DNA from 2 places in the Streptomyces sp. DSM 40868 genome. Region 2 is predicted to be linked to the other one. Evidence: predicted binding sites of a transcription regulator. Region 2 holds the regulator's gene; the other holds the start of a gene.
The links. The regulator HrcA, encoded in region 2, represses chaperone genes, less so after heat shock. The targets are predictions, from matches to a motif close to TTNGCACTCNGNNNNNCNGAGTGCNAA.
Positions count from the first base shown of each region.

Region 1 (15,390 bases), 2.1 Mb from region 2:
TCGAGATCGACTTCTCCGGCTTCGCCCGGCTGGTCGACGCGCTCGGCGGGGTGGACGTCACCACCGGCCAGGACATCGACGACGACCAGAGCCACCTGCACCTCACGGCCGGCACCCACCACCTCGACGGCACCCGGGCCCTGGCCCTCGCCCGCACCCGGCACGGCATAGGCGACGGCAGCGACCTGGGCCGCATAGGGCTTCAGCAGACGCTGGTGAAGGCCCTGCTGGAGCAGGTCTCCGACGCCGGACTGCTGACCGACCCGGCCCGGCTGTACCGGGTCGCCGACGCCGCCACCGCCGGCCTGACCACCGACACCGGACTGGACTCCCTGGGCGAGCTGATGAGTCTCGGCCGGAGCCTGGAGGGCCTGACCGCCGACCGGGTGACGACGGTGACGATGCCGGTCGTCACGGCCCCCTCCGACCCCAACCGGGTGATCCCCGAGGAACCCCGGGCGAGCGAACTCTGGGCGTCCCTGCGCTGAGATTCCGGGGGATTCGGGGCTTTCGCGGCGGCGGACAAAAATTTCCCCGGATTTTTTCGGGGCGCGTGTCGATCCGGGCGTCTCCCGTTCGACGTACAGGTGAGCGGCGGGGAACGGCCCCGCCGCCCGACCGAGGGAGACACCATGCCCCGCTACCTGTCGCTCGTGCGCATCGACGAGTCCACCGCGCCCGCCGGGGGCCCCAGCCCGGAGCTGATGCGGCGGATGGGCGAGCTGATCGAGGAGATGACCAAGGCCGGCGTCCTGCTCGACACCTCCGGGCTCACCCCGGCCGCGCAGGCCGTCCGGGTGGCCTGGGACGGCGAGCGGACCTCCGTGACCGACGGGCCGTTCGCCGAGTCCAAGGAGGTCGTCGGCGGCTACGCGTTCATGCAGTGCAAGGACCGCGCCGAGGCCCTGGAATGGACCCGGCGCTTCCTGAGCATCCACGGCCCGGAGTGGAACCTCGCCTGCGAGCTGCGGGAGATCGTCGAGTACTGAGTACTGAGTCGAGTACTGAGTACTGAGCCATTTGGCCGAAGATCACACACGGTGTTGCATGTGGGCTGTGGAACCACAGCCCACGGCAGACCGGCCGACCCCCGCCCAGGCCATCGAGACCGTTTTCCGGCTTCAGGCGCCGCGAGTGATCGCCGGCGTCACGCGGATCGTGCGGGACGTCGGGATCGCCGAGGAACTGGCGCAGGACGCGCTGGTCGCCGCGCTGGAGCAGTGGCCCCGGGACGGGGTGCCCGACAACCCCGGCGCCTGGCTGACGGCCACCGCCCGGCGCCGCGCCGTCGACCTGGTCCGGCGCCGCGAGGTCTACGCCCGCAAACTTGCCGAGATCGGCCGGGACCTGGAGACCACCGCGCCGCCCGAGGAGACCGCCGACCCCGACGGCATCGACGACGACCTGCTCCGGCTGGTCTTCACCGCCTGCCACCCGGTGCTGCCCCCGCAGGCCCGCACCGCGCTCACGCTGCGCCTGCTCGGCGGACTGACCACGGCCGAGATCGCCCGCGCCTTCCTGGTGCCGGAGCCGACGGTCGCCCAGCGGATCGTGCGCGCCAAACGCACCCTGGCGGCGAAGAACGTCGCCTTCGAGGTGCCGTACGGGCCCGACCGCGAGGCCCGCCTCGGCTCCGTCCTGGACGTCGTCTACCTGATCTTCAACGAGGGGTACGCGGCCACCGCCGGCGACGACTGGCTGCGCCCCGGCCTGTGCGAGGACGCCCTGCGGCTGGCCCGGGTGCTGTCCGGGCTGATGCCCGGGGAGCCCGAGGTGCACGGTCTGACCGCGCTGCTGGAGTTCCAGGCGTCCCGCACCCCCGCCCGCACCGCCCCCGACGGCACTCCGGTGCTGTTGAAGGACCAGGACCGGAGCCGCTGGAACCGCATGCTCATCGCGCGCGGGACGCACGCCCTGGAGCGCGCCGGAGCCACCGCGGCGGGACCGCCGGGACCGTACGCCCTCCAGGCGGCCATCGCCGCCTGCCACGCGCGCGCGTACACCTACGAGGAGACCGACTGGCGGGCCATCGCCACCCTCTACGGCCTGCTGGCCGCCCGCGCGCCCTCCCCGGTGGTCGAGCTGAACCGCGCGGTCGCCGTGTCGATGGCCGAAGGCCCGCAGCGGGGGCTGGAGCTGGTGGACGCCCTGGCCGCCGGGCCCGCACTGCGCGACTACCACCTGCTGCCCAGCGTCCGCGGCGACCTGCTGTCCCGGCTCGGACGCGCCGCCGAGGCCCGCGAGGAGTTCCTCCGGGCGGCGGAGCTGACCCGCAACGAACGGGAACGCGCGCTGCTGCTGCGCCGGGCCGATCAGGCCAGCGGCTGACCGATCAGCATCGTCGGCGCCCCCGCCACCCGGGTGAGGAAGACGGTGGCCGCGTTCGGCCCCTGCGGCCGTACCTTGCGGCGCAGCTCCTCCGGCTCGACGGCCGAGCCGCGCTTCTTCACGGTCAGCGTGCCGACCCCGCGCTCGCGCAGCAGGGCCTTGAGCCGCTTGACGTTGAAGGGCAACTGGTCGGTGATCTCGTAGCCGGTGGCGTACGGCGTGGGCCGGAGCTCGTCGGCGGTGACGTAGGCGATGGTCGCGTCCAGCAGTCCGCCGCCGACCTCCTCGGCCACCTCCGCGACCAGGTGCGCGCGGATGACCGCGCCGTCCGGCTCGTACAGGTACCGCCCCACCGGCCGCACCGCCGGGTCGGGCAGCCCCCGGCCGAGCAGCGTGCGCGGTCCCGGCAGCAGGGTGGCCCGTACGGCGCCCGGCGCCCCGGTGCCGAACCACAGCACGGCCTCCTTCACGTCCCCGCCGTCCGAGATCCACTCGGCCTCGGCCTCGGGCGGAACGATGTCGTGCGGGATGCCGGGGGCGATCTTCAGCGCCGCGCGGGGCGCCCGGCGGGCCGTCTCCACCGCCCAGGACAGCGGCGGCGAGTACGCCTCCGGGTCGAACACCCGGCCGCGCCCGCCGCGCCGGGCCGGGTCCACGAACACCGCGTCGTACCCGGCGGTCTCCACCTCCGTCACATCGGCCTCGCGCACCTCGATCAGCTCCGTCAGGCCCAGCGCCTCGGCGTTGGCGCGGGCCGCCGCCGCGGTCAGCGGGTCGCGGTCCACGGCCAGCACCCGGATCCCGGCCCGCGCCAGCGCGATGGCGTCCCCGCCGATGCCGCAGCACAGGTCGGCCACCGAGGTCACGCCCAGCTCTGTCAGCCGCCGCGCCCGGTACGCCGCCACGCTCGACCGGGTGGACTGCTCGACCCCGTTCGGGGTGAAGAACATCCGGCCGGCGTCCTCGGCCCCGAACTTCGCCACCGCCCGCTGCCGCAGCCGGGCCTGGCCCAGCGCGGCCGAGACCAGTTCGGCGGGGTGGTCGCGGCGCAGCCGGGTGGCCACCGCCAGTTCCCGCGCGGGCTCGGTGTCGCGCACCTCGTCGAGGAGGGCGCGGCCTTCGGGGGTGAGGAGCAGAGCGAGGTCGTTCACCGGCTCATTGTGGGCCAGTCGGTGGATGGTGCGCCCGCGGCGGCGGTGTCGGCCCGGGGCGCGGGCCGGGGCCTGGGAGGATCCGGCACCATGCGAGCAGTAGTACAAAATGACAAAAGTCGGGCATGGATCGCGAAGGCGGATGGCAGAAGCCGGGCGCGGGCCGCGAAGACGGCCGCGGCCACCACCGCCCTCGCACTGGCCGCCCTCCTGACCGGCTGCGCCGGCGACCCCGCCCCGGCCCCGGCCCAGGGCGGCCCCGCCCGCCCCCTGGACCCCCGCGCCCGCCAGGCCGCCGAACACGCCCGGCTGGCCGCCGCCGCCCGGCGCTGGGGACTGGAGCGGGCCCCGCTCACCCCTCCGGCCCCGCCCGCCGAGAAACCCCGGATCACCCCCCGGGACGGCTTCGAGGTGGACGGCCAGGAGGAGGAGAACCTTCCCCCGGTCTTCACCACCGTCCCCACCCGGCAGAAGGTCGTCTTCCTCACCATCGACGACGGCGCCGAGAAGGACCCGGCCTTCCTGCGCATGATGAGCGAGCTGAAGGTGCCGTACACCGCGTTCCTCAGCAACTACGTCATCGAGGACGACTACGGCTACTTCCGCCGGATGCAGGCCCAGGGCGTCACCCTGAACAACCACACCCTCACCCACCCCTACCTGCCCGGCCTGTCCTACGAGGAGCAGCGCGACGAGATCTGCGGCATGCAGACCGTCATGAAGAAGCAGTTCGGCAAGGCGCCCACCGTCTTCCGGCCGCCGTACGGCAACTACAACGGCGACACCCTGCGCGCCGCCAAGGAGTGCGGCATCAAGTACGCCCCGATCTGGGACGAGGAGGTCTTCGTCGACCACTGGGAGTACCGCGACTGGGACCGCCGGCTGCACCCCGGCGACATCGTCCTCACCCACTTCCGCGGCCGGGACGACTGGAACGGCACGATGGTGGACGACATGCGGCGCTTCCTGGACAAGGTCACCCGCGAGGGCTACGCCGTCGCCCGCCTGGAGGACTACCTGTGAGGCGCCTGCGGGGCCCCGCCGCGGTCCTCGCCTCGGCCCTGCTCCTGACGGGCTGCGCCCAGTCCGTCGACCCCATCGAACGCCTCGGCAAGAAGGCCGCCGAAGGGGTGCGCCCGCACGCCACCGCCCCCGGCCGGGACTACCGGCACTGGGGGCTGCCCCGCCCGCTCGCCCGCCCCCCGGCCCACCCGGCCCGCCCGCTGTCCCGCTCCCCGGCCCGGCCGCTCGCCGGACACCCGGCGGCCCCCGCCCCGCCCCCGGTGATCGACCACGTCCCCACCCGCGACCCGGTCGTCTTCCTCACCTACGACGACGGCGCCGAACGCGACCCCCGCTTCGTCGACATGGTCCGCGAACTGCGCCTGCCGGTCACCCTGTTCCTCACCGACTCCATCGCCGCCCCCGGCTACCGCCACTTCGCCCGCCTGCGCGCGCTCGGCGCCGGCATCGGGAACCACACCCTCGACCACCGGGCCCCGGCCGGGCTGCCGTACGCCGGCCAGCGCGCCGAGATCTGCGGCCAGCAGGACCGCCTCCGCGCCCGCCTGGGCGTCCGCCCCCGCCTGTTCCGCCCGCCGTACGGCTCCTACGACCCCGCCACCCTGCGCGCCGCGGCCGACTGCGGCATCTCCGCGGTCGTACTGTGGCGCACCGCCCTCACCCCGGCCGGCCTCACCCGCCGCCTCGCCCCCGGCGACATCGTCCTCGTGGACCCCGACGAGTCGACGGAGCTGCCCCTGCGCGAGCGCACGGCACGGGTCCTCAGGGCGGCCCAGGAACGGGGGCTGACCGTGGCCCGCCTGGAGGACTACCTCTAGGCCCTGTCGCCGGGAGGGCCGGCTCCTCGGGCCCGCCGGTCAACGCCAGGACGGCCGATTCACCGCCGACGCGCCGCACGGCATTGGCACTCCGCTTGACCGAGTGCTAACCCCGGTCATAGTCTCGGGTCTGGCACTCCGCAGGTGAGAGTGCCAACAAACGCGACGGGCAGGTCCGGCACCCGCGACGACGGATCGACCTGGTCGCCACCTCAGACAGTTAACCCCGTGAGATCTCCGAAGGGGGAGGTCGGATCGTGACGACCGCCAGCTCCAAGGTTGCCATCAAGCCGCTCGAGGACCGCATCGTGGTCCAGCCGCTGGACGCCGAGCAGACCACGGCCTCTGGCCTGGTCATCCCGGACACCGCGAAGGAGAAGCCCCAGGAGGGCGCCGTCCTCGCCGTGGGCCCGGGCCGGTTCGAGAACGGCGAGCGCCTTCCGCTCGACGTCAAGGTCGGCGACGTCGTCCTCTACAGCAAGTACGGCGGCACCGAGGTGAAGTACAACGGCGACGAGTACCTCGTCCTCTCGGCTCGCGACGTGCTCGCGATCATCGAGAAGTAATCACCTCAAGCGACTCTCTGCTTGAAGCTGCGCCCCTGGCCCCCGCGAATCGATAAGAAGCCGGGCGCCCGGGGCGCGGCGTTTTTCACCCACAGATTTCCGAGAGGGCTCCCGCTGCCATGGCGAAGATCCTGAAGTTCGACGAGGACGCCCGTCGCGCCCTTGAGCGCGGCGTCAACAAGCTTGCCGACACGGTCAAGGTGACGATCGGCCCCCGCGGCCGCAACGTCGTCATCGACAAGAAGTTCGGCGCCCCGACCATCACCAACGACGGTGTCACGATCGCCCGCGAGGTCGAGATCGAGGACCCGTACGAGAACCTCGGCGCCCAGCTGGTGAAGGAGGTGGCGACCAAGACCAACGACATCGCTGGTGACGGCACCACCACCGCCACCGTGCTCGCCCAGGCGCTGGTCCGCGAGGGCCTGAAGAACGTCGCCGCCGGTGCCTCCCCGGCCGCCCTGAAGAAGGGCATCGACGCCGCCGTCAAGGCCGTCTCCGAGGACCTGCTCGCCACCGCGCGCCCGATCGACGAGAAGTCCGACATCGCCGCCGTCGCCGCGCTGTCCGCCCAGGACCAGCAGGTCGGCGAGCTGATCGCCGAGGCGATGGACAAGGTCGGCAAGGACGGTGTCATCACCGTCGAGGAGTCCAACACCTTCGGTCTGGAGCTGGACTTCACCGAGGGCATGGCCTTCGACAAGGGCTACCTGTCGCCGTACTTCGTGACGGACCAGGAGCGCATGGAGGCCGTCCTGGAGGACCCGTACATCCTCATCAACCAGGGCAAGATCTCCGCCATCGCGGACCTCCTGCCGCTGCTGGAGAAGGTCATCCAGGCCGGCTCCTCCAAGCCGCTGCTGATCATCGCCGAGGACGTCGAGGGCGAGGCCCTGTCGACCCTGGTCGTCAACAAGATCCGCGGCACCTTCAACGCCGTCGCGGTGAAGGCCCCCGGCTTCGGCGACCGCCGCAAGGCGATGCTCCAGGACATGGCCGTCCTCACCGGCGCCACCGTCATCTCCGAGGAGGTCGGTCTCAAGATCGACCAGGTCGGCCTCGACGTGCTCGGCTCCGCCCGCCGCGTCACCGTCACCAAGGACGACACCACGATCGTCGACGGCGCCGGCAAGTCCGAGGACGTGCAGGGCCGCGTCGCCCAGATCAAGGCCGAGATCGAGAACACCGACTCCGACTGGGACCGCGAGAAGCTCCAGGAGCGCCTCGCGAAGCTGGCCGGCGGCGTGTGCGTGATCAAGGTCGGCGCCGCCACCGAGGTGGAGCTGAAGGAGAAGAAGCACCGTCTGGAGGACGCCATCTCCGCGACCCGCGCCGCGGTCGAGGAGGGCATCGTCTCCGGTGGTGGCTCCGCTCTGGTCCACGCCTCCAAGGTCCTCGAGGGCAACCTCGACAAGACCGGCGACGAGGCCACCGGTGTCGCCGTGGTCCGCAACGCCGTGGTCGAGCCGCTGCGCTGGATCGGCGAGAACGCCGGCCAGGAGGGCTACGTCATCGTGTCCAAGGTCAAGGACCTGGACAAGGGCCAGGGCTACAACGCCGCCACCGGCGAGTACGGCGACCTGATCAAGGCCGGCGTCATCGACCCGGTCAAGGTCACCCGCTCCGCCCTGGAGAACGCCGCCTCCATCGCCTCCCTGCTGCTCACGACCGAGACCCTGGTCGTCGAGAAGAAGGAAGAGGAAGAGCCGGCCGCCGCGGGCCACAGCCACGGCCACGCCCACTGAGGCCGCAACCCGTGAGTGAAGGCCCGGTACCCGCCGAGGGTGCCGGGCCTTCGCCCTGTCCGCCTACCGCTCCAGCTCGTCCAGCGCCCCCAGCTGCTGCATCAGGCCCAGCTGGTCGTGCTGCCACCACAGCTCGGTGATCTTTCCGGTGGGGCCGAACCGGAACAGGGTCATCCCGGTCATGGCGACCTGCCGGCCGGTGGGTGTGATCCCCAGGAAGTCGCCCCGGTGCGTGCCGCGCCAGGACCAGCGGGCGCAGGCCCGGTCGCCCTCGGCGAGCACGTCCTCGACCGTGAACGCGAAGTCGAAGGCGCCGCGCCACATCCGGAACTCGGCGCGCGCGTTGTCCAGCCCGATGGTGTCCTGCGGATTCATCGGATCCCGGCTGTGGACGTCCTCGTCCAGCAGGTCGTTCAGCGGCGGCAGCTCGCCCGCCGTGCCCAGTGCCCGGAAGAACCGGCGCACGGCACGCTCCGCCGGCCGCTCGTCCCGTACGACGTCCAGACCGGTGAACGTCGGCCGCTCCTCGCACAGCTCGGCCAGCTCCCGGACGATCCGCTCCGCCTCCGGGAGGCCGGTGTCCCGCCGCGCCTCCTCGTACGAGGGGTACTCCACGACCTCCACCACGTGCGACGCGTCCGAGCGGTCCCGGCCCACCACCGCGTGCGTCGCCGTCCGTCTGCCGTGGGTCCGCTGGAGCCACTCGTCCATCAGCCGGTTCATCTCGTCCAGCCGGCTCGTCCTGCACTCGATGAGCTGTACGAAGGTCATGACGCCGCCTCCGGCCCCCCTGGCCCGGTAACCGTCCCGCCCATTTTCCCACCGGGACGGCGGCGCCACCCGCGCGCCGGTCAGCCCGTCACCGCGGCCCGTACTTGCGCCCCGTACGGGAGCTGATCCCGCCCAGCAGCCCGCGCGGCGTGACCTTCACCAGCCCCATCAGCGCCTTGTACCGGGGATCCGGGATGGACACCGTCCTGCCCCGGGCCAGGTCGGCCAGGGCCGCCGCCACCAGCTTGTCGGCGTCCAGCCACAGCCAGCCGGGGATGTTGTCCGTGCCCATCCCGGCCCGCTGGTGGAACTCGGTGCGCACGAACCCCGGACACAGCGCCATCAGCCGGACCCCGCTGCCCGCCAGGTCCCGCGCCGCGCCCTGGGTGAACTGCACGACCCAAGCCTTCGACGCGCCGTAGGTGCCGCGCGGCACGAAGGCGGCCACCGAGGCGACGTTCACCACCCCGCCCCGGCCGCGCTCGCGCATCGCCCCGGCCGCCGCCGAGGTCAGCCGCAGCACCGCCTCGCAGTGCACCTTCAGCATCCGCAGCTCGTCCGCCATCGAGACGTCCAGATAGCGGCCCTTGTTGCCGAAGCCGGCGTTGTTGATCAGCAGGTCGACCGGGTTCTTCCGGTCGCCGAGCCGGGCGGCCACCGCCTCGATGCCCTCGTCCAGGGAGAGATCGGCGGGCAGCACCTCCACCTCGACGCCGTGCCGGTCGTGCAGTTCCGTCGCCTGCTCGCGCAGCCGCCCGGTGTCCCGGGCCACCAGCACCAGGTCCTGCCCGTCCGCCGCCAGCCGCCGCGCGAACGCGGCACCGATCCCCGCGGTCGATCCCGTAATCAGAGCCGTTGTCATGGCCCAAGCGTAGTGACCCGGACCGACAGCCTCCGCTGACCGCGCGAGGCCGTCCCGCGCCGGCCGACGGCCGGTCAGGCCTGCTGCCCCGCCACGTACTTCCGGGCCTGCGCCAGGGTCTCCGAGTGCAGCGCCTCGCCCGCCGCGAGCAGCCGGGGCAGCAGCTCGCGCTCGGTGGTGACCGCGCGGAACTGCATCGCCGCCGTCACCCCGTGGTCCGGCCGGTACAGGATCTCCACCGGGTCGCCCGAGCGGATCTCACCCGGCTCGATCACCCGGAGGTAGGCACCCGTCGCGGCCTTCCGGGTGAACCTCTTGACCCAGCCGCGTTCGCCCATGTGGCCCTGGAACGTGGCGCACGGGATGCGGCCCGCGGTCACCTCCAGCACCACCTGCGGGCCGATCCGCCAGCGCTCGCCGATCAGCGCCCCGGAGACGTCCAGACCGTCCGTCGTCAGGTTCTCGCCGAAGCAGCCGTTGGCCAGGGGCCGGCCCAGTTCCCGTTCCCACGCGTCGAGGTCCTCGCGGGCGTACGCGTACACCGCCTGGTCGTCCCCGCCGTGATGGCGCGTGTCGCACACCGCGTCCCCGGCCAGCCCACTCGCGCCGACCCCCTTCGGACCGGGCGCCGCCACCCGCACCGGCCCCTCGGCGGGCTGCTTGTCGATGCCGGTCACACCGTCCGGCTGGCTCGTGTAGGGCACCGGCCGCGGACGGCCCACATTGACGGAAAGAAGCTTCATCCCAGCACGCTAAGCGATCGAGGCCCAAAGCGGCGACGCGTTATCGGGCGCACCGCCCAAAGGCTGCCTTATGCTCGAAAGGTGATCGAGGCTCGTCATCTCCGCGTCCTGCGCGCCGTCGCCACCACCGGCTCCTTCTCGGCGGCCGGGCGCGAACTGGGCTGCACCCAGCCCGCCGTCAGCCAGCAGATGAAGGCCCTGGAGGCATCGGTCGGCACCCCGCTGCTGGTCCGCAACGGACGCGAGATGCGCCTCACCCAGGCCGGCGAGGCCCTCGTCCGGCACGCCTCCGGGATCCTCGCCGGGCTCACCGCTGCCGAGGAGGAGGTCGCCGCCATCGCCGGGCTGCGCGCGGGCCGGGTCCGGCTGGTCTCCTTCCCCAGCGGCAGCTCCACGCTGGTCCCGACGGCCCTGGCCGCCCTGCGCGCCGCCCACCCCGGCACCCGGGTCTCGCTGGAGGAGGCCGAGCCGCCGAAGTCCGTGACCCTGCTGCGGGAGGGCGACTGCGACCTCGCCCTGGCCTTCCGCTACGAGGGCGCCGCGGTCGCCGAGGACTGGGACGACCTCGTGGTACGCCCCCTGCTGACGGACCGCCTGGTCGCCCTGGTGCCCGAACGGCACCGGCTCGCGCGCGCGGAGAGTGTCGCCATCGGCGAGCTGGCCCAGGAACCGTGGATCGCGGGCTGCCCGCGCTGCCGCGGCCAGCTGGTCGAGGTGTGCGAGGGGGCCGGGTTCACCCCGCGCATCGACTTCGCCACCGACGACTATCCCGCCGTGGTCGGGCTGGTCGGCGCGAGTCTCGGGGTCGCCGTGCTGCCCCGGCTGGCCGTGGAGTCGGTACGGCCGCGAGGCGTGCGCGCGGTGCGGCTGGAACCGGCGGTACGACGCGAGATCGTCGCCCTGACCCTGCCCGACCTGGCCCAGGTGCCGGCCGTGGCGGCGACGCTGGAGCAACTGGCCCGGGCGGCCGGGCGGATGTAGCGGCGGCCGGGCGCGTACGGCGGTCTGGGCGCGCGGAGGGGCACGGCGCCGTCGGCACGGGCGCGCGCCCCTGCGCGGGACGGGGGGACGCACCCGGTCGGCGAACCCTGCCTAAAGAAACGTTCCTTCAGTGATCCTGAGCGGTGTCCCCGCTGGTGGTGGAGGCCGTCACCAGCCGGTTGCGCGCCCGCCCCATCAACTCCTCGCGCTCGTCCTCGGTCAGGCCGCCCCAGACGCCGTACGGCTCGCGCACCGCCAGCGCGTGCGCCGCGCACTCCGCGCGGACCGGGCACCTCATGCAGACCTCTTTGGCCGAGTTCTCGCGAGCGCTCCGAGCCGCCCCGCGCTCGCCCTCCGGGTGGAAGAAGAGCGAGCTGTCCACGCCGCGGCAGGCAGCCAGCAGCTGCCAGTCCCACAGGTCCGCGTTCGGTCCGGGAAGGCGGGAGAAATCTGCCATTACGTGACCCCTTGTCGCCGATCTGGGCGGGTACGGTGCCAACGACCGTACATCTCCGGTCTAAGGAGATGAAAATATGACTCATTGCGAATCTAGCCCCGGACACTGCGAAACGGGAAGAAAAGGGGCCAAATGGGTCATAGGTTGTGATGAAAAGTTGAGAGTCCGACGAGCATGTCTGCACCGTGTCCGTCCCCTCACATAGAGTGCCGAAGACGGCACGCGGGCCCGTAACTCTTTCGAGTGACCGTCGTTGAGAGTGCGGAGGCGGTTGAAAGAACAAGCGCTCGGGCAGGCGTCCGAGACGGTCGACCGCACAGGTGACGATTCCGTACCAGCCTGGAGGCTCAAGGTGACGCGCATCAGCTGCGGAGGGCGGTCATGACATCCGTCCTCGTCTGCGACGACTCCCCGCTTGCCCGAGAAGCGCTCCGCCGCGCGGTCGCGACCGTGCCCGGTGTCGAGCGTGTGACGACGGCGGCCAACGGCGAGGAAGTCCTCCGCCGCTGGGGCGCCGACCGCTCCGACCTCATCCTGATGGACGTGCGCATGCCCGGTCTGGGCGGTGTCGAGACCGTGCGCCGGCTGCTCTCCGCCGACCCGGGCGCGCGCATCATCATGCTCACCGTTGCCGAGGACCTGGACGGCGTGGCCCTCGCGGTCGCCGCCGGCGCCCGTGGCTACCTGCACAAGGACGCCTCGCGCGCGGAGCTGCGGGCCACCGTGACCCAGGCGCTCGCCGACCCGACCTGGCGGCTCGCCCCGCGCCGGCTGCGCTCGGCGGAGATGGGCGCGGCGCCCACGCTCACCGCGCGCGAGATCCAGGTCCTGGAAGGCATGAGCCACGGCCGCTCCAACGCCGAGATCGGCCGCGAGCTGTTCCTCTCCGAGGACACGGTCAAGACGCACGCCCGCCGGCTGTTCAAGAAACTGGGCGCCTCCGACCGCGCCCACGCGGTGGCCCTCGGGTTCCGCTGGGGCCTGGTCCGCTGACCCGCCGGGGCCGGCGCTCCGGGTGACGGGCCGGGGCCGACGCCCGGGTGGCGGGCCGGGGCCCGGCCACCCCGGCCGGGGCGGCGGCCCGGGCTGCCCGTCCGTCGTGCGGGTCGCGGGTATGCGCGGCCGGGGCGTCCGAGCGGGTCGCGCCCTGCGGGGCTCCGGTCGGGTCAGGCCCGGACCCGCATGGTCCTGTTTCGGCGCCCGGCCAGCCGGCCTGCCGTCGCCGCACCGGTGGCGGCCGTGTCCGAGTTCACGCCGGTGCACGACCCCGCCGTACGGATCGCCGCCGTACGTGCCGTCGTTCACCCCGGCGGGCGGGCGCGCGTTCCGGCGCGCGGCGCCCAAAGGTGGTGCTCCGGCGCAGGTGGGCGCCCCCGGTGCGGGGTGTGCGGCCGATCGGCGTACGCTCTGCCGGGCCCACGGAAGGGCGCGCGCAAGGCGGCCCGCCGGACGCGCGATGCTCGTTTCGGCGCGGATGCCGCATCCTTGAGATGTGGAGTCTCTCGGGGACGAGTCGGTCGAGCGGAAGGGGAGGGCGCAGGGGATGAGTGCCGGCGCACCTGCTCATAACGCTTCGGTGCACAACCACGAGCACGATGCGACGGACCGCGCGGCCACAGGGCACCATGGACCGATGCGCGACGACGAGGCGGGCACGGCCCCTGGGGCGATCGGTGCGCTCGTGCACCGTGCCGTCGACGGGGACGCGCAGGCCACGCACGACCTGCTGGCCCGGGTGCATCCGCTGGCGCTGCGCTACTGCCGTACGCGGCTGTCCCGGCTCCCCGGCGACGCCCGTCACTTCGTGGAGGACCTCGCCCAGGAGGTCTGCGTCGCCGTCCTGCTCGCGCTGCCGCGCTACCGCGACACCGGCCGGCCCTTCGAGGCGTTCGTCTTCGCCATCGCCTCCCACAAGGTCGCCGACCTCCAGCGCGCCGCCATGCGGCACCCGGGGTCGACGGCGGTGCCGTCCGACGAGATGCCCGAGCGGCCCGACGACTCCCTCGGCCCGGAGGAGCGCGCCCTGCTCAGCAGCGATGCCGAGTGGGCCAAGAAACTGCTGGCCAACCTCCCGGAGAACCAGCGGGAACTGCTTCTGTTGCGCATCGCCGTGGGCTTGACCGCGGAGGAGACCGGGCAGATGTTGGGAATGTCACCCGGGGCGGTCCGCGTGGCCCAGCACCGGGCGCTGAGCCGTCTCAGGGCGCTCGCCGAGCAGTAATCCCCCTGGACGGAGCCGCCGTAGCTCCGTCCCCGCGTATGCGCACCGACGGTTTCGTACGAAGATACGAAGCCTGAAGCGAGCCGTTACCGTGGAATTTGCTAGCGATGCTTCCCGTTAGCATGGACATCCGCACCGATCAAGGCCATTTGGGGAAGGTGTCATGACTGCCAACGTCGACGGAGTGCCCGGTAAATTCGCGACACTCGGGCTGACCTACGACGACGTGCTGTTGCTGCCGGGCCCGTCGGACATGGCGCCCGACGAGATCGACACCACCTCGTACGTCTCCCGCAATGTGCGGGTCAACATCCCGCTGCTGTCCGCCGCCATGGACAAGGTGACCGAGTCCCGCATGGCGATCGCGATGGCCCGCCAGGGCGGTGTCGGCGTCCTGCACCGCAACCTCTCCATCGAGGACCAGGCCAACCAGGTCGACCTGGTGAAGCGCTCCGAGTCCGGCATGGTGACCGACCCGATCACCATCCACCCGGAGGCCACGCTCGCCGAGGCCGACGCGCTGTGCGCCAAGTTCCGCATCAGCGGTGTCCCGGTGACCGACGGCGACAAGCGGCTCCTCGGCATCGTCACCAACCGTGACATGGCCTTCGAGAGCGACCGCAGCCGCCGCGTGCACGAGGTCATGACCCCGATGCCGCTGGTCACCGGCAAGGTCGGCATCTCCGGCCCGGAGGCCATGGAGCTGCTGCGCAAGCACAAGATCGAGAAGCTGCCGCTGGTCGACGACGAGGGCATCCTCAAGGGCCTGATCACCGTCAAGGACTTCGTCAAGGCGGAGCAGTACCCGAACGCCGCCAAGGACGCCGAGGGCCGTCTGCTGGTCGGCGCGGCGGTCGGTGTGGCCGGTGACGCCTTCGAGCGCGCCCAGGCCCTGATCGAGGCCGGTGTCGACTTCATCGTCGTGGACACCGCGCACGGCCACTCCCGGCTGGTCGGCGACATGATCGCCAAGATCAAGTCGAACTCCTCCGGCGTCGACGTCATCGGCGGCAACGTCGCCACCCGCGACGGCGCCCAGGCCCTGGTCGACGCGGGCGCCGACGGCATCAAGGTCGGTGTCGGTCCCGGCTCCATCTGCACCACCCGCGTCGTCGCCGGCGTCGGCGTGCCGCAGGTCACCGCGATCTACGAGGCCGCGCTCGCCGCCAAGGACGCCGGTGTCCCGGTGATCGGTGACGGCGGTCTGCAGTACTCCGGCGACATCGCCAAGGCCCTGGTCGCGGGCGCCGACACGGTGATGCTCGGCTCGCTGCTCGCGGGCTGCGAGGAGTCCCCGGGCGAGCTGCTGTTCATCAACGGCAAGCAGTTCAAGTCGTACCGCGGCATGGGCTCCCTCGGCGCCATGCAGTCCCGTGGCGACCGCCGCTCCTTCTCCAAGGACCGCTACTTCCAGGAGGGCGTCGCCTCCGACGAGCAGCTGATCCCCGAGGGCATCGAGGGCCAGGTGCCCTACCGGGGCCCGCTGTCCTCCGTCGTCCACCAGCTGGTCGGCGGCCTGCGCCAGTCGATGTTCTACGTCGGCGGCAGGACCGTGCCCGAGCTGCAGGCCAACGGCCGGTTCGTCCGGATCACGTCGGCGGGCCTGAAGGAGAGCCACCCCCACGACATCCAGATGACGGTCGAGGCACCGAACTACAGCGGCAAGAAGTGACGCGCGCACACGCGTGAGGCTCTTCGAGGGCGGCTCCGGACGGCTCCGGGGC
Region 1 is NZ_CP050504.1:5,302,429-5,317,818, forward strand. It holds gene HB370_RS24350 (LCP family protein) at 1-488, shown strand, start outside; gene HB370_RS24355 (YciI family protein) at 633-989, shown strand; gene HB370_RS24360 (RNA polymerase sigma factor) at 1,048-2,328, shown strand; gene HB370_RS24365 (methyltransferase domain-containing protein) at 2,313-3,479, opposite strand; gene HB370_RS24370 (polysaccharide deacetylase family protein) at 3,570-4,502, shown strand; gene HB370_RS24375 (polysaccharide deacetylase family protein) at 4,499-5,320, shown strand; gene groES (co-chaperone GroES) at 5,578-5,886, shown strand; gene groL (chaperonin GroEL) at 6,006-7,631, shown strand; gene HB370_RS24390 (ester cyclase) at 7,695-8,402, opposite strand; gene HB370_RS24395 (SDR family oxidoreductase) at 8,491-9,264, opposite strand; gene HB370_RS24400 (MOSC domain-containing protein) at 9,339-10,007, opposite strand; gene HB370_RS24405 (LysR family transcriptional regulator) at 10,089-10,988, shown strand; gene HB370_RS24410 (WhiB family transcriptional regulator) at 11,116-11,445, opposite strand; gene HB370_RS24415 (response regulator transcription factor) at 11,827-12,438, shown strand; gene HB370_RS24420 (sigma-70 family RNA polymerase sigma factor) at 13,079-13,666, shown strand; gene guaB (IMP dehydrogenase) at 13,830-15,338, shown strand.
Region 1: groES (co-chaperone GroES) is a predicted target of HrcA. The motif match lies at 5,404-5,430, and genes of this name have one in related genera.

Region 2 (15,390 bases):
CGTCGGTGGCGAGGAAGGCGGTGCCGAGCTGGGCCGCGTCGGCGCCGGCCGCGAGGACGGCGGCGATCTGGCCGCCGCGCATGATGCCGCCGGCGGCGACGACCGGGATGTCCACCGCCTCGCGGACCTGCGCGAGAAGCGACAGCAGCCCGATGCCCGCGCCGTCGTCCTCGGGCGAGTCGCGGTGGGTGCCCAAGTGGCCGCCGGCCTCCGCGCCCTGCGCGATCACCGCGTCCGCCCCGGCCGCCTCGATCGCGCGGGCCTCCTCCGCGGTGGTGGCGGTGACCAGGGTGAGCGTCCCCGCCCGGCGCAGCCGCGCGATGACCTCGCGGTCCGGCACGCCGAAGTGGAAGGAGACCACCGGGACCGGGTCGTCGAGCAGGACGGCCAGCTTGGCGTCGTAGCCGTCGTCCCGGCCGCTGTCCGGGTCGCCCAGCTCGGTCTCGTACCAGGCGGCCTCGCCGGCCAGCTGGTGGGCGTAGACCTCGACGGCGCCGGACTCCGCGAGCTCGGGCTGCGGCATGAACACGTTGACGCCGAACGGGCGGCTCGTGAGCCCGCGCAGTCGCTTGATCTCCTGGTACATCCCGTCGGCGGTCTTGTACCCGGCGGCGAGGAACCCGAGGCCGCCGGCCTCGCAGACGGCGGCGGCGAGCTGCGGGACGGAGACCCCGCCCGCCATGGGTGCCTGCACGATCGGGAGGGGAAAGAGATCGGTCAGCGCGGAGGACATGACCGCATGGTGTCACGTCCGTCCGACCGGCCGGAATCGGGGCATCCCCCGGAACGCCCCTGAGACGCCCCCGGCACACCCCGGAGGCGCCCCCATGGTTCAGCGGCCGTTGAACGCGTCCTTCAGCCGCGAGAACAGGCCCTGCTGTCCCGGCTGGAACTGGCCCTGGGGCCGTTCCTCGCCGCGGAGCTTGGCCAGTTCGCGCAGCAGGCGTTCCTGCTCGGGGTCCAGCTTGGTCGGGGTCTGCACCTCGACGTGCACGATCAGGTCGCCCCGGCCGCCGCCGCGCAGATGCGTGACACCGCGGTCGTGCAGCGGGATCGACTGGCCGGACTGGGTGCCGGGCCGGATGTCGACCTCCTCCATGCCGTCCAGGGTCTCCAGCGGGACCTTGGTGCCGAGCGCCGCGGCCGTCATCGGGATGGTGACCGTGCAGTGCAGGTCGTCGCCGCGCCGCTGGAAGGTCGGGTGCGGCAGTTCGTGGATCTCCACGTACAGATCGCCGGCCGGGCCGCCGCCGGGGCCGACCTCGCCCTCGCCCGCGAGCTGGATCCGGGTGCCGTTGTCGACACCGGCCGGGATCTTCACGGTGAGCGTGCGGCGGGAGCGCACGCGGCCGTCGCCGGCGCACTCCGGGCACGGGGTCGGCACGACCGTGCCGAAGCCCTGGCACTGCGGGCACGGCCGGGAGGTCATGACCTGGCCCAGGAAGGACCGGGTGACCTGCGAGACCTCGCCCCGGCCGCGGCACATGTCACACGTCTGCGCGGACGTGCCGGGGGCCGCGCCCTCGCCGTTGCAGGTGTTGCAGACGATGGCGGTGTCGACCTGGATGTCCTTGGTCGTCCCGAAGGCCGCCTCGTCCAGCTCGACCTCGATCCGGATCATCGCGTCCTGGCCGCGCCGGGTGCGCGAGCGCGGCCCGCGCTGCGACGCCGTACCGAAGAACGCGTCCATGATGTCGGAGAAGTTGCCGAAGCCGCCGGCCCCGAAGCCGCCCGCGCCGGCGCCGCCGGACTGCGAGAGCGGGTCGCCGCCGAGGTCGTAGACCTGCTTCTTCTGCGGGTCCGACAGCACCTCGTAAGCGGCGTTGATCTCCTTGAACCGCTCCTGGGTCTTCGGATCCGGGTTGACGTCCGGGTGCAGCTCGCGCGCGAGCCGCCGGAACGCCTTCTTGATCTCATCCTGCGACGCGTCGCGGCGCACGCCGAGAACGGCGTAGTAGTCCGTGGCCACTTACGACTCCGCCAGGATCTGTCCGACGTACCGTGCCACTGCGCGTACCGCTCCCATCGTTCCCGGGTAGTCCATGCGGGTCGGTCCGACCACGCCGAGCTTGGCAACCGCCTCGCCGCCCGAACCGTAACCGACCGACACGACGGACGTGGAGTTGAGTCCCTCGTGGGCGTTCTCGTGGCCGATGCGCACGGTCACGCCCGGGTCTTTCGCCTCGCCGAGGAGTTTGAGGAGCACGACCTGCTCCTCCAATGCCTCCAGGACGGGCCTGATCGTGAGGGGGAAGTCGTGCCCGAAGCGGGTGAGATTGGCGGTACCGCCGATCATCAGCCGCTCCTCGTTCTCCTCCACGAGTGTCTCCAGCAGGGTGGAGAGCACCGTGGAGACCGTACCTCGGTCCTCCGGCTCGAAGGCGTCCGGCAGGTCCTCGACCAGCATCGGCACATCGGTGAACCGGCGGCCCGCGACCCTGCTGTTCAGCCGGGCCCGCAGATCCGCCAGCGAGGCCTCGCCGAACGGGGCCGGGCAGTCGACCATACGCTGCTCGACCCGGCCGGTGTCGGTGATCAGCACGAGCATCACGCGCGCCGGGGCGAGCGAGAGCAGCTCCACGTGCCGGACCGTGGACCGGGTCAGCGACGGGTACTGCACGACGGCGACCTGCCGGGTCAGCTGCGCGAGCAGCCGCACCGTGCGTGCCACGACGTCGTCGAGGTCGACGGCGCCCTCCAGGAAGTTCTGGATCGCCCGCCGCTCGGGCGCGGTCATCGGCTTCACGCCCGCGAGCTTGTCGACGAACAGGCGGTAGCCCTTGTCGGTGGGGATGCGCCCCGCGCTGGTGTGCGGCTGCGCGATGTACCCCTCGTCCTCCAGGGCCGCCATGTCGTTGCGGACGGTGGCCGGGGAGACGCCGAGGTTGTGCCGCTCGGTGAGCGCCTTGGAACCGACCGGCTCCTCGGTGCCCACATAGTCCTGGACGATGGCGCGCAGTACCTGAAGCCTGCGTTCACTCAGCATTCGCGCGCACCTCCAGCACGTCGTCCCTCGTCCCGTCGGGTCGTCCGCCTGGCACTCTTCCCACGCGAGTGCCAGCATTCCCCGGCCCAGTGTACGGCCGTCGGGTACACCCTGGGCAAGGTCGGGCCGCGCCGCCGGGTCGTACCGCTAGCGTCGCGGGTATGAGCGTGACTTGGGAAGAGCTGGGGTGGGAACGGCTGGCGGCCGGGGTGGGGCGGTGCCGGCTGCCGGGCTGGGACTGCACGGCGGGGCTGGTCGTGGGCGAGGGGACGGCGCTGCTCGTGGACGCCGGTTCGAGCCTGGCGGAGGGGGTCCGGCTGCGGGCGCGGGCCGAGGAGCTGGCGGGTGGCCGTGTGACCCATCTCGCGCTCACCCATCCGCACTTCGACCATGTCTTCGGCGCGGCGGTGTTCGCCGGGGCGGAGGTGTACGGGGCGGTCGGCCTGGACGCGGTGTTCGCGTTCGAGCGGGCGGAGCTGCGGCTGGACGCGGTGCGCAACGGGCTGCCGGTCGCCGACGCCGACGAGGCGGTGGACGCGCTGGTCACGCCCCGGCACCTGGTGTCCGGCGAGTGGACGCTGGACCTCGGCGGCGGTCGCCAGGCGCTGCTGGCCAACGTGGGCCCGGGCCACACCGCCCACGACCTCGCGGTGCTGGTTCCCGGCTCCCCGGAGGTCGTCTTCTGCGGCGACCTGGTGGAGGAGTCCGGCGAGCCCCAGGCCGGCCCGGACGCGGTCCCCGCCCGCTGGCCGGACGCCCTGGACCGGCTGCTGGCGCTGGGCGGCGAGGACGCGGTGTACGTGCCCGGTCACGGGGCGGCGGTGGACGCGGCGTTCGTACGACGTCAACGGGACGAGCTGGCGGCACGGTTCGGCGTGATCTGAACGGCGGTTCTCTTCGCATCCCGGCGTGTCGCGCTGGTCACGGCGCGGCTTCTCCTATCGTCATCCGAATGCGCCAGTACTCCGCCGACCTCACCCCTCCGTGGAAGAAGAAACCGAAACCGGCGCCGGAGGTCCCGGCCGACCCGGGGCTGGTGGTGGAGGAGGCCGGTACCGGGTTCTGCGGGGCGGTGATCCGCTGCGAGGCGGGCACGGTGACCCTGGAGGACCGCTTCGGCAAGCACCGTGTCTTCCCCCTGGAACCGCGCGGCTTCCTGCTGGAGGGCAGGGTCGTCACCCTGGTCCGCCCGGCCTCGGCCCCGGCCCGCCCCACCCGTACGGCGTCCGGCTCGATCGCCGTCCCCCAGGCACGCGCGCGCGTGGCCCGCGCCGGCCGTATCTACGTGGAGGGTCGGCACGACGCCGAGCTGGTCGAGAAGGTCTGGGGCGACGACCTGCGCGTCGAGGGCGTGGTCGTGGAGTACCTGGAGGGCGTGGACGACCTGCCGGCCGTCGTGGAGTCCTTCGCCCCGGGCCCCGACGCCCGCCTGGGCGTCCTGGTGGACCATCTGGTGCCGGGCACCAAGGAGTGGCGGATCGCCCAGTCGGTCACCAGCGAGCACGCCCTGGTCGTCGGTCACCCGTTCATCGACATCTGGCAGGCGGTGAAGCCGTCCTCCCTGGGCATCGAGGCATGGCCGACGGTCCCGAAGGGCCAGGACTGGAAGACGGGGGTGTGCCGGGCACTGGGCTGGCCGGCGGAGAACACCGGCGCGGTGTGGCAGGCGATCCTGAAACGGGTGGGCTCCTACAAGGACCTGGAGCCGGAACTGCTGGGCCGCGTGGAGGAACTGATCGACTTCGTCACGGGTAGCGGTGGGGCCTGACGTCGGGAAGGGTTCCGAACTCGCTGGTGTCGAGTTCCAGCCCGAGATCGTCCATCGGGACCGGCTCGCCGAACTTGATGATTTCCTGAGCGTGGTAGTCGGCGTCCTCCCCTTGACCCGTGGGCTTCGTCAGCAGGACGCACTGCGCCATGATCGGGTCGATGACCAGGTAGGTGGGGATTCCGCCCGCCGCGTAGATCGAGCGCTTGACCACGTAGTCCTGATGGACGCTGGACTTGGAGACGACCTCCAGCACCATCGTGATCAGTTGGCACGGCATCAACCGCCCCGAACTCGGCAGAGAGTCCTTGGGCAGGACAACCAGGTCCGGCACAGGCTCACTGGCCTCGCCGACGATGTCGACATCCTGAGTCTGCAGGCGAGCCCAACGCCGGGGAATCTGGTCCTGAACATCGGCAACGATCCAGTTGTGCACGATGTCAGGGCTGGACATCATCACGAGTACCCCCCGAAGAAGCTCGGCTTTGGCGCCCTCCGGGGGCTCGAAACCCTCGAAGAACTGAGTCATCCTGCGCTCGTCCACAGCGGTCATCTCCGTGGCCTCCACATCCGCCGCGTCCTTTTGGCGGCAGCCTACGAACCAGGTTAGGGACCGAACGGGCGCTCCGGGGGGATCCACTCGCCCGAGTGATCAGTCCACCAGGTCCCGCACCACCGCGTCCGCCAGCAGCCGCCCCCGCAGGGTCAGCACGGCCCGGCCCTCCTCGTAGGGCTGCTCCTGGAGGAGTCCGTCCGCCAGGGCGCGGCGGGAGGCCGCGAGGCCCTCCTCCTTCAGCAGGGACATGGGGACGCCCTCGCGCAGCCGCAGTTCCAGGAGGATGCGTTCCACGCGGCGGTCCTCGTCGGAGAGGATCTCGCGGCCGGCGCCCGGAGAGCGTCCGTCGGCGAGCGCCGCCGCGTACGCGCCGGGGTGCTTCACGTTCCACCAGCGCACGCCGCCCACGTGCGAGTGCGCGCCCGGTCCGGCGCCCCACCAGTCGGCGCCGCGCCAGTACAGCTCGTTGTGCAGGCAACGGCCCGCCTCGGAGGTGGCCCAGTTGGAGACCTCGTACCACTCGAAGCCCGCCCGGCTCAGCGTCTCCTCGGCGATCAGGTACCGGTCGGCGTGCACGTCGTCGTCGGTCATCGGGACCTCGCCCCGGCGGATCCGGCGGGCCAGCTGGGTGCCCTCCTCCACGATGAGCGCGTAGGCGCTGACGTGGTCGGGCCCGGCGCTCAGGGCGGCCTCCAGCGAGGTCCGCCAGTCGTCGTCGCTCTCCCCCGGCGTGCCGTAGATCAGGTCCAGGTTCACGTGCTCGAAGCCCGCCGCCCTGGCCTCCGCCACGCACGCCTCGGGGCGTCCGGGGGTGTGGGTGCGGTCCAGGACCTTCAGCACGTGCTGCCGGGCGCTCTGCATGCCGAAGGAGATCCGGTTGAAGCCGCCCTCGCGGAGGGTGGCCAGGTAGGCGGGGTCGACGGACTCCGGGTTCGCCTCCGTGGTGATCTCCGCGTCCGGCGCGAGTCCGAACTCCTCGCGGATCACCCCCAGCATCCGCACCAGGTCCCCGGCGGCCAGCAGCGTCGGCGTACCGCCCCCGACGAACACCGTACGGACCTCGCGGGGGTCGTCGCCCAGCACCTTCCGCGCCAGCCGGATCTCCTGGACGAGGGTGTCGGCGTAGTTGTCCCGGGAGGCGAGCACCCCCCCGGTGCCGCGCAGCTCGGTCGCGGTGTAGGTGTTGAAGTCGCAGTAGCCGCAGCGGGTCGCGCAGTACGGGACGTGCAGGTAGAAGCCGAGCGGGCGGGCGGCGGCCCCGGCGAGCGCGGAGCCGGGCAGCGCGCCGTCGGCGGGGACGGGCTCGCCGTCGGGGAGTGCGGAAGGCATGCCTTCCATTGTCCAGCACCGCGAACGTCGCGCGGCCGCCTCACTCGGCCTGGAGCACCAGCAGGGCCAGGTCGTCCCCGGGCAGGTCGGTGCCGAAGTCGTGGACCAGGCGGCGGATGCGCTCCGCGATCAGCTCGGCGCCGAGCCCGGCGCAGCCGGACAGGGCGTGGGCGAGGCCGTCGCCGTCGTCGAACTGGCGGCTGCCGGAGCGCCGCTCGGTCACCCCGTCGGTGACGCACAGCAGGCTGTCGCCGGACCGCAGCTCCACGGTCTCGCTGGTGTACGTCTCGTCCTCCACCACGCCGAGCAGGGTCTGCGGGCGGGCGACGGTGCGCACGGTGCCGTCCGGGGCGAGGACCAGCGGCAGCGGGTGACCGGCGGAGGCGAGGGTGCAGCGGACCCCGTCGGCGTGCGGGGTCAGCTCGCCGTAGAGGAGGGAGAGGAAGCGCGTCTGCGGGCCGTCCCCGAGGCCCGGCGGCCGGCCGCCCGCGGCGACCAGGGCGCGGGCCGCGGCGTCGGCCGCCTCGGTGGCGTCGTCCAGCAGCAGCTGGTTGAGGCGGTCCAGGACGTCGGCGACGCCGTAGCCCTCGCGGGCCAGCAGCCGCAGCCAGGGCCGGGCGAGGCCGATCACCACGGCCGCCTCGGGGCCCTTGCCCTGGACGTCGCCGACGGCGAAGCACCAGCGTCCGTCGCCGGCCGGGAACAGGTCGTAGAAGTCGCCGCTGGGGCCGCCCTGGTCGCAGGGTTCGTAGACGAGCGCGCTGCGCACGCCGGGGATCTCGGCGACCGCGCCGGGCAGCAGACCGCGCTGGAGCACGGCGCTGATGGTGGCCTGGCGGGCGTACTGGCGGGCCGCGCCGATGGCCAGGGCGACCCGTCGGCTCAGGTCCTCCACCAGGCCGGTGATCTCGTCGGGGAAGCCGGCCGGCCCGCACCGGCCGATGACCAGCGTGCCGAGCGGCCGGCCGCCCGCGACCAGCCGGTAGGCCAGCGCCGTGCCGTCGGCGCCGTGCGGGCCGAGCGCGTGGCCGGTCTCAGGGGTGGGGCTCAGGGCCGGAGCGCGTCGCGTCCGGCGGGCGCGGCGGCTCCTTCTCCAGCGCGGCGCGCAGTTCCTCGATGCGGGCCTCGCTGGCGTGCCAGACCCGGGCGGGGCCGTCGCGGGCGCCGCCGCGGACGGTCGCCTCGTCCTCCAGCCAGACCGCGCACCAGTCGGCGAGCCGGGGCACGATCAGCTGGCCGGTGAGCGCGGCGACCAGGTTCTCGTCGAGCTGTCCGGCGAGCAGGTCGGATGCCTCGGCGAGGAAGGACAGGGCGCCCCGGCCGAGCCAGTCCCGGTCGCCGTCGGCGCGCCGCGGCCGCGGGGCGAGGTCCTCGGCGGCCTCCAGGGCGGGCCCGGGGGCGGGGTCGTCCGGGGTGTCGCTGCCGCCCGGGGGCAGCCGGGCCCAGACGGTCTTGGCACCGGCGCGGTAGGTGACGCCCCAGGATTCGGCGAGCGTGGCGACGAGCCGCAGCCCGCGCCCGTACTCGGGGGTGTCGTACGGCGCCTCGCCGCCGGCTTCCCGTGGGGCGCGGGAGGGGTGCCGGTCGCACACCTCGATCACGAACGCGCCGCTCTCCTCCAGCCGCCACTCGACGTGCACGTCCGTGCCGGCGTGTACGACGGCGTTGGTGACCAGTTCGCTGACGACCGCCATCGCGTCGTCGGCGAGCCGCGCCGGGACGCCGGGCGCCTCGGCCAGCGCGGCCCGCACCAGCGCGCGGGCCGACCCCGGGGCGAGGGGGCTGCCGGGCAGCGTGGCCCGCCCCCGTGTTGCCGAGTCTGGCTGAGACTCGTTGTCCCGCTGTGCGGGTATGGCCGCCATGTCCATGCGGCCAGGGTGACAGACCGGACCCGCCTATAAGCGCCGAGTCACGGAACTGACCGGAAGACGGAACCTTTCGAGCGCCGGTGAGCGTTAAATTCGAGCGTCGGTGAGTGTGAGGGGCGTGGGGCCACGCCCGCGCGCGGGTGCGCCGCGTGGCGCGAAACCGTGGGCGGCCCGCGGTCTACGCCTCCCTGGTGCCGGCGTACATCTCGTCGATCAGGTCCTTGTACGCCCGCTCCACCACCGGCCGCTTCAGCTTCAGGCTCGGCGTGATCTCGCCGTGCTCCACGTCGAGGTCGCGCGGCAGCAGCCGGAACTTCTTGACGGTCTGCCAGCGCTGGAGCCCGGCGTTGAGCTGCCGCACGTACCCGTCGATCAGCTCCACCGTCTGCGGCGCGGCGACGACCTCGGCGTACGACCTGCCCTCCAGGCCGTTCTCCTTCGCCCACTGGAGGATCGCGGGCTCGTCCAGGGCGATCAGGGCGGTGCAGTAGTTCCGGTCGGCGCCGTGCACGAGGATGTTGGACACGTACGGGCACACCGCCTTGAACTGGCCCTCGATCTCGGCCGGCGCGACGTACTTGCCGCCGGAGGTCTTGATGAGGTCCTTCTTGCGGTCGGTGATGCGCAGATAGCCGTCGGGCGACAGCTCGCCGATGTCACCGGTGTGGAACCAGCCGTCGGACTCCAGCACCTCGGCGGTCTTCTCGGGCTGCTGGTGGTAGCCCTGCATGATGCCGGGGCCGCGCAGCAGGATCTCGCCGTCGTCGGCGATGCGGACCTCGGTGCCGGGCAGCGGCTTGCCGACCGTGCCGGTGCGGTAGGCCTCGCCGGGGTTGACGAAGGAGGCCGCGGAGGTCTCGGTCAGGCCGTAGCCCTCCAGGATGTGGATGCCGGCGCCGGCGAAGAAGTAGCCGATCTCCGGCGCGAGCGCGGAGGCGCCGGAGACACAGGCGCGCAGCCGGCCGCCGAATGCCTCGCGGAGCTTGGCGTAGACGAGGGTGTCGGCCACCTTGTGCTTGGCGGCGAGCCCGAACGGCGCCGAGGCGACACCGGTGCGGCGGAAGTTGTCCTGGGTGACCTTGGCGTACTCGCGGGCGACCTCGGCGGCCCACTGGAAGACCTTGTACTTGGCCGCGCCGCCCTCGCGGGCCTTGGCCGCCACGCCGTTGTACACCTTCTCGAAGATGCGCGGCACGGCCGCCATGTACGTCGGCCGCACCACCGGAAGGTTCTCGATGATCTTGTCTGCGCGGCCGTCGACCGCGGTGACGTGCCCGACCTCGATCTGGCCGGAGGTGAGCACCTTGCCGAAGACGTGCGCGAGCGGCAGCCACAGGTACTGGACGTCGTCGATGGTGACCAGGCCGGTCGCGGCGATCGCCTTGGCCATGTACGCCCAGTTGTCGTGCGGCAGGCGCACGCCCTTGGGGCGGCCGGTGGTGCCGGAGGTGTAGATGAGGGTGGCGAGCTGCTCTCTGGTGATCGCGCCGACCCGCTCCTTGATCAGCTGCGGGTGCTGCTCCAGGTAGGCGGCGCCACGCTCCTCCAGCTCGGCGAGGCTGATCACCCAGTCGCCGGTCTCCACGCCGGCCGGGTCGATCACCACGACCTTGGCGAGCGCGGGCAGCTCGGGGCGCTTCGCCACGGCCTTGGCCAGCTGTGCCGCGTCCTCGGCGATCAGCACGCGGCTCTCGGAGTCGGAGAGGATGAACGCGGACTCGTCGGCGTTGGTCTGCGGGTAGATGGTCGTGGTGGCACCGCCGGCGCACATGATGCCGAGGTCGGCGAGGATCCACTCGACGCGCGTGGAGGAGGCGAGTGCCACCCGCTGCTCGGGCTCGATGCCCAGCTCGATGAGCCCGGCCGCGATCGCGTACACCCGTTCGGCCGCCTCCGCCCAGCTGAGCGACGCCCAGTCGTCGGGGCCCTCGCCCGCGGCCGGCGGAACGGGGTGACGGTAGGCCTCGGCGTCCGGTGTGGCCGCCACGCGCTCCAGGAAGAGGGCCGCCACGGACGGCGGACGGTTCTCGATCAGGGTCTGTGTGTCGCTCACGACATCCTCCGGGGCCCGCGACGGTGCGGCTGGCTCGGTGCGGCTGGGTTGACTCACGGTGGGGGTAGCGGACTGTTGTTTAACTCGCGAGTAACTAACGAGCAGGGATCAGGGTAAGGCGCGGCCGCCCGCCGCGTAAGAGGCATCGGCCCGACACTTTCCGACACGGGGTCACGTCCGCTACGCACGGGGGCCCGCCGCGCTTTCGCACGACGGGCCCCCGCATGCCCGCTTTGCGGGCGTCACCGGCCGTAACCGGTGGTTACTTCTTGCCCTTGGCCGACCCCGCGGCGTCGTCGCTGGACAGCACGGCGATGAATGCCTCCTGCGGAACCTCCACGGAACCCACCATCTTCATCCGCTTCTTGCCTTCCTTCTGCTTCTCCAGCAGCTTCCGCTTACGGGAGATGTCACCGCCGTAGCACTTGGCGAGGACGTCCTTGCGGATGGCGCGGATGGTCTCGCGGGCGATGACCCGGGAGCCGATGGCGGCCTGCACCGGCACCTCGAAGTTCTGCCGCGGGATCAGCTCCTTGAGCTTGGCGACGAGCCGCACGCCGTACGCGTACGCCTGGTCCTTGTGGGTGATCGCCGAGAAGGCGTCCACCTTGTCGCCGTGCAGCAGGATGTCGACCTTGACCAGGGAGCTGCTCTGCTCGCCCGTGGGCTCGTAGTCCAGGGAGGCGTAGCCCCGCGTCTTGGACTTCAGCTGGTCGAAGAAGTCGAAGACGATCTCCGCGAGCGGCAGGGTGTAGCGGATCTCGACACGGTCCTCGGAGAGGTAGTCCATGCCCAGCAGCGTGCCGCGCCGGGTCTGGCACAGCTCCATGATCGCGCCGATGAACTCGGTCGGCGCGAGGATCGTCGCCCGCACGACCGGCTCGAACACCTCGGCGATCTTGCCCTCGGGGAACTCGCTCGGGTTGGTGACGGTGACCTCGCTGCCGTCCTCCAGGATCACGCGGTAGACCACGTTGGGGGCGGTGGCGATCAGGTCGAGACCGAACTCGCGCTCCAGCCGCTCCCGGATCACGTCCAGGTGCAGCAGGCCGAGGAAGCCGACGCGGAAACCGAAGCCGAGGGCGGCGGAGGTCTCCGGCTCGTAGACCAGTGCGGCGTCGTTGAGCTGGAGCTTGTCCAGGGCCTCGCGCAGCTCCGGGTAGTCGGAGCCGTCCAGCGGGTACAGACCGGAGAAGACCATCGGCTTCGGGTCCTTGTAACCGCCGAGCGCCTCGGTGGCGCCCTTGTGCTGGCTGGTGACCGTGTCACCGACCTTGGACTGCCGGACGTCCTTCACGCCGGTGATGAGGTACCCCACCTCGCCGACGCCGAGACCGTCGGCCGGCAGCATCTCCGGCGAGTTGACGCCGATCTCCAGCAGCTCGTGCGTGGCGCCGGTCGACATCATCTTGATGCGCTCGCGCTTGTTGAGCTGGCCGTCGATGACACGGACGTACGTCACGACACCGCGGTAGGAGTCGTAGACCGAGTCGAAGATCATCGCGCGGGCGGGCGCGTCGGCGACACCGACCGGCGCCGGGATCTCCTTGACGACCTTGTTCAGCAGCGCGTCCACACCGAGACCGGTCTTCGCCGAGACCTTGAGCACGTCGTCCGGTTCGCAGCCGACCAGGTTCGCCAGCTCCTCGGCGAACTTCTCCGGCTGCGCGGCCGGCAGGTCGATCTTGTTCAGCACCGGGATGATCGTGAGGTCGTTCTCCATCGCCAGGTACAGGTTGGCGAGGGTCTGCGCCTCGATGCCCTGGGCGGCGTCGACCAGGAGGATGGTCCCCTCGCAGGCGGCGAGCGACCGCGAGACCTCGTAGGTGAAGTCGACGTGCCCCGGGGTGTCGATCATGTTGAGGATGTGGGTCGTGCCCTGGTCGGGGCCCTCGGTCGGGGCCCAGGGCAGACGCACCGCCTGGGACTTGATCGTGATGCCGCGCTCGCGCTCGATGTCCATCCGGTCGAGGTACTGAGCACGCATCTGCCGCTGCTCGACCACACCGGTCAGCTGGAGCATCCGGTCGGCGAGCGTGGACTTGCCGTGGTCGATGTGCGCGATGATGCAGAAATTGCGGATCAGAGCCGGGTCGGTACGGCTCGGCTCGGGCACATGGTTAGGGGTCGCGGGCACGCAGGGTCCTGTCTCTTGAGGCGCCTTATGCCTCGGGTCGGATCGTTACGTAGTCTCCATGGTCCCACGGGGAGGGACCCGGAGCCGTTTTGGGCTGCCCGGAGGGCCACTGGTACTGTAGATGGCTGTGCCTCATGCCCTCTCAGCGCGAGGCGCGACAGAAAATTTTGGATCACCGGTTCGGGACCCGAGCGGCCCCGCGCCTGAACCTGAAAAGGCTCCTTCGTGGCGAACATCAAGTCCCAGATCAAGCGGAACAAGACCAACGAGAAGGCCCGGCTGCGCAACAAGGCCGTCAAGTCCTCCCTGAAGACCGCGATCCGCAAGGCTCGTGAGGCCGCTGCCGCGGGTGACGTGGAGAAGGCGACCGAGCTGCAGCGCGCTGCCGCGCGTGCGCTCGACAAGGCCGTCTCCAAGGGCGTCATCCACAAGAACCAGGCCGCCAACAAGAAGTCGGCGCTTGCTTCCAAGGTCTCGTCCCTCAAGGGCTGAACCTCCTTTCTGATCTGATCGCCGGAAGGACCCAGAGCGGGCCCTCTCTCATCCGCTCCCGACCGGCACCCCAGGACCCACGCGCGGCCTGCGTTCGCCACGCGGGCGTGGATCCACAAGCTTGATCCGACGGCCCCGGCGCCTTCGCCTTTCCCCAAGGCGGGCACCGGGGTCTTTGGCGTGCTCGGGGTGCTGGGGGTGCTTGCCTTCGGCGTGCCTGGGGAGCTTCTGGCGTGCCTGAGGAACCTTTGGCGTGCGCGGGAGGTGTGGGGCACCGGCACGGCACCAAGAAGCTGAGCCGGTTCGGTCAGGCCCGGCCTCTGGAGCGGGCGGCTCGGGCGATCACCACGACCGCCTTCTCCAGGGCGTACTCGGGGTCGTCGCCGCCGCCCTTCACGCCGGCGTCCGCCTCCGCGACCGCTCTGAGTGCCACCGCGACCCCGTCCGGCGTCCAGCCCCGCATCTGCTGGCGCACCCGGTCGATCTTCCACGGCGGCATGCCCAGCTCACGCGCCAGATCGGCCGGCCGGCCGCCCCGGGCCGAGGACAGCTTGCCGATCGCCCGCACGCCCTGCGCCAGCGCGCTGGTGATCATCACCGGCGCAACCCCTGTCGCCAGCGACCATCTCAGGGCCTCCAGCGCCTCCGCCGTACGCCCCTCCACGGCCCGGTCGGCGACCGTGAAGCTGGAGGCCTCGGCGCGCCCCGTGTAGTACCGCCCGACGATCGCCTCGTCGATCGTCCCTTCCACGTCGGCGACCAGCTGCGAGACCGCCGAGGCCAGCTCCCGCAGGTCGCTCCCGATGGCGTCGCAGAGCGCCTGGCAGGCCTCGGGGGTGGCCGACCGCCCGAGGGAGCGGAACTCGCCCCGCACGAAGGCCAGCCGGTCCGCCGGCTTGGTCATCTTCGGGCAGGCCACCTCCCGTGCGCCCGCCTTGCGCGCCGCGTCCAGCAGCCCCTTTCCCTTGGCACCGCCGGCGTGCAGCAGCACCAGCGTGATCTCCTCGGCGGGCGAACCGAGATACGCCTTCACGTCCTTGACCGTGTCGGCGGACAGGTCCTGCGCGTTGCGTACGACCACGACCTTGCGCTCCGCGAAGAGCGACGGGCTGGTCAGCTCGGCGAGTGTGCCGGGCTGCAGCTGGTCCGGGGTCAGGTCACGTACGTCCGTGTCGGCGTCGGCGGCCCTGGCGGCGGCCACCACCTCCCGCACGGCACGGTCGAGCAGGAGGTCCTCCTGGCCCACGGCAACGGTCACCGGGGCGAGAGGGTCGTCATTCGCAGTCTTCCTGGCCATCGCTTACAGCATCCCACGCGGCACTGACAGCCAACCGGCCCCGCCACCCCGACCGGTCCCGGAGCGGACCCTGAGGGCGGCTCGGGGTCACGGTTCCTCGCGCCAGCCGTCCCACTCCCCCGCGAACGCGTCCAGCTCGGCGGGGTCGAGCCGCTCGCCCTCGTCCCGCAGGACCACCAGCCACTGGGCGTCCTCGGCGTCGTCCTCACCGGCCAGCGCGTCCCGGACGAGCCGAGGCTCCTCGTCGATACCGAACCGCTCCCCGAGCGCCTCGGCCGCTTCCTCGGCGGCGTCGCGGTCGGGCAGCACCAGCACGTGTCTCACATCGCTCACAGGCCCATTCTCCGGCACCCGACGGGGGCCACCGGACCGGGCCCGGCAGCCCTCCGCCCCCAGGTCGTCCCAGGTCAGCCGGTACGCACGGCCTCGGTCGCCGGTACCCGGCGGGCTCTGCCCATGGCCGGCGCGACAGCCCCCGTCAGCTCTTCGGCACGATCTGCACGTCCAGGTCGACGCGGATGCTCGGTCCGACCGCCGCGATGCCCCGGGCCAGCATCGACTGCCAGCTGATCGTGAAGTCGTCCCGGTGCAGCTCGGTGCTGGCCCGGCAGGCCGCCCGCGTCTCGCCCTCCATGCCGTTGCCGATACCGAGGTAATCGGTGTCGAGCGTGACCGTGCGGGTCACGCCGTGCAACGACAGCGCCCCGGTGACCGTCCAGCGGGTGCCGCCCTTGTGCACGAACCGGTCGCTGTAGAACTCCAGCGTCGGGAACCGCTGTACGTCCAGGAAATCCGCCGACCGCAAGTGGTCGTCGCGCATCCGGATCCCGGTGTCGATGGAGGACGCGTCGATCACCACGTGCATCGCCGACCGCTCCATCCGCTCGGCGATCCGCACCACCCC
Region 2 is NZ_CP050504.1:3,187,090-3,202,479, forward strand. It holds gene HB370_RS14355 (nitronate monooxygenase) at 1-733, opposite strand, end outside; gene dnaJ (molecular chaperone DnaJ) at 833-1,969, opposite strand; gene hrcA (heat-inducible transcriptional repressor HrcA) at 1,970-2,986, opposite strand; gene HB370_RS14370 (MBL fold metallo-hydrolase) at 3,148-3,870, shown strand; gene HB370_RS14375 (DUF3097 domain-containing protein) at 3,939-4,754, shown strand; gene HB370_RS14380 (Uma2 family endonuclease) at 4,732-5,307, opposite strand; gene hemW (radical SAM family heme chaperone HemW) at 5,407-6,639, opposite strand; partial or broken gene HB370_RS14390 (SpoIIE family protein phosphatase) at 6,680-8,501, opposite strand; gene HB370_RS14395 (long-chain fatty acid--CoA ligase) at 8,686-10,560, opposite strand; gene lepA (translation elongation factor 4) at 10,823-12,697, opposite strand; gene rpsT (30S ribosomal protein S20) at 12,923-13,189, shown strand; gene holA (DNA polymerase III subunit delta) at 13,497-14,486, opposite strand; gene HB370_RS14420 (hypothetical protein) at 14,574-14,819, opposite strand; gene HB370_RS14425 (YceI family protein) at 14,965-15,390, opposite strand, start outside.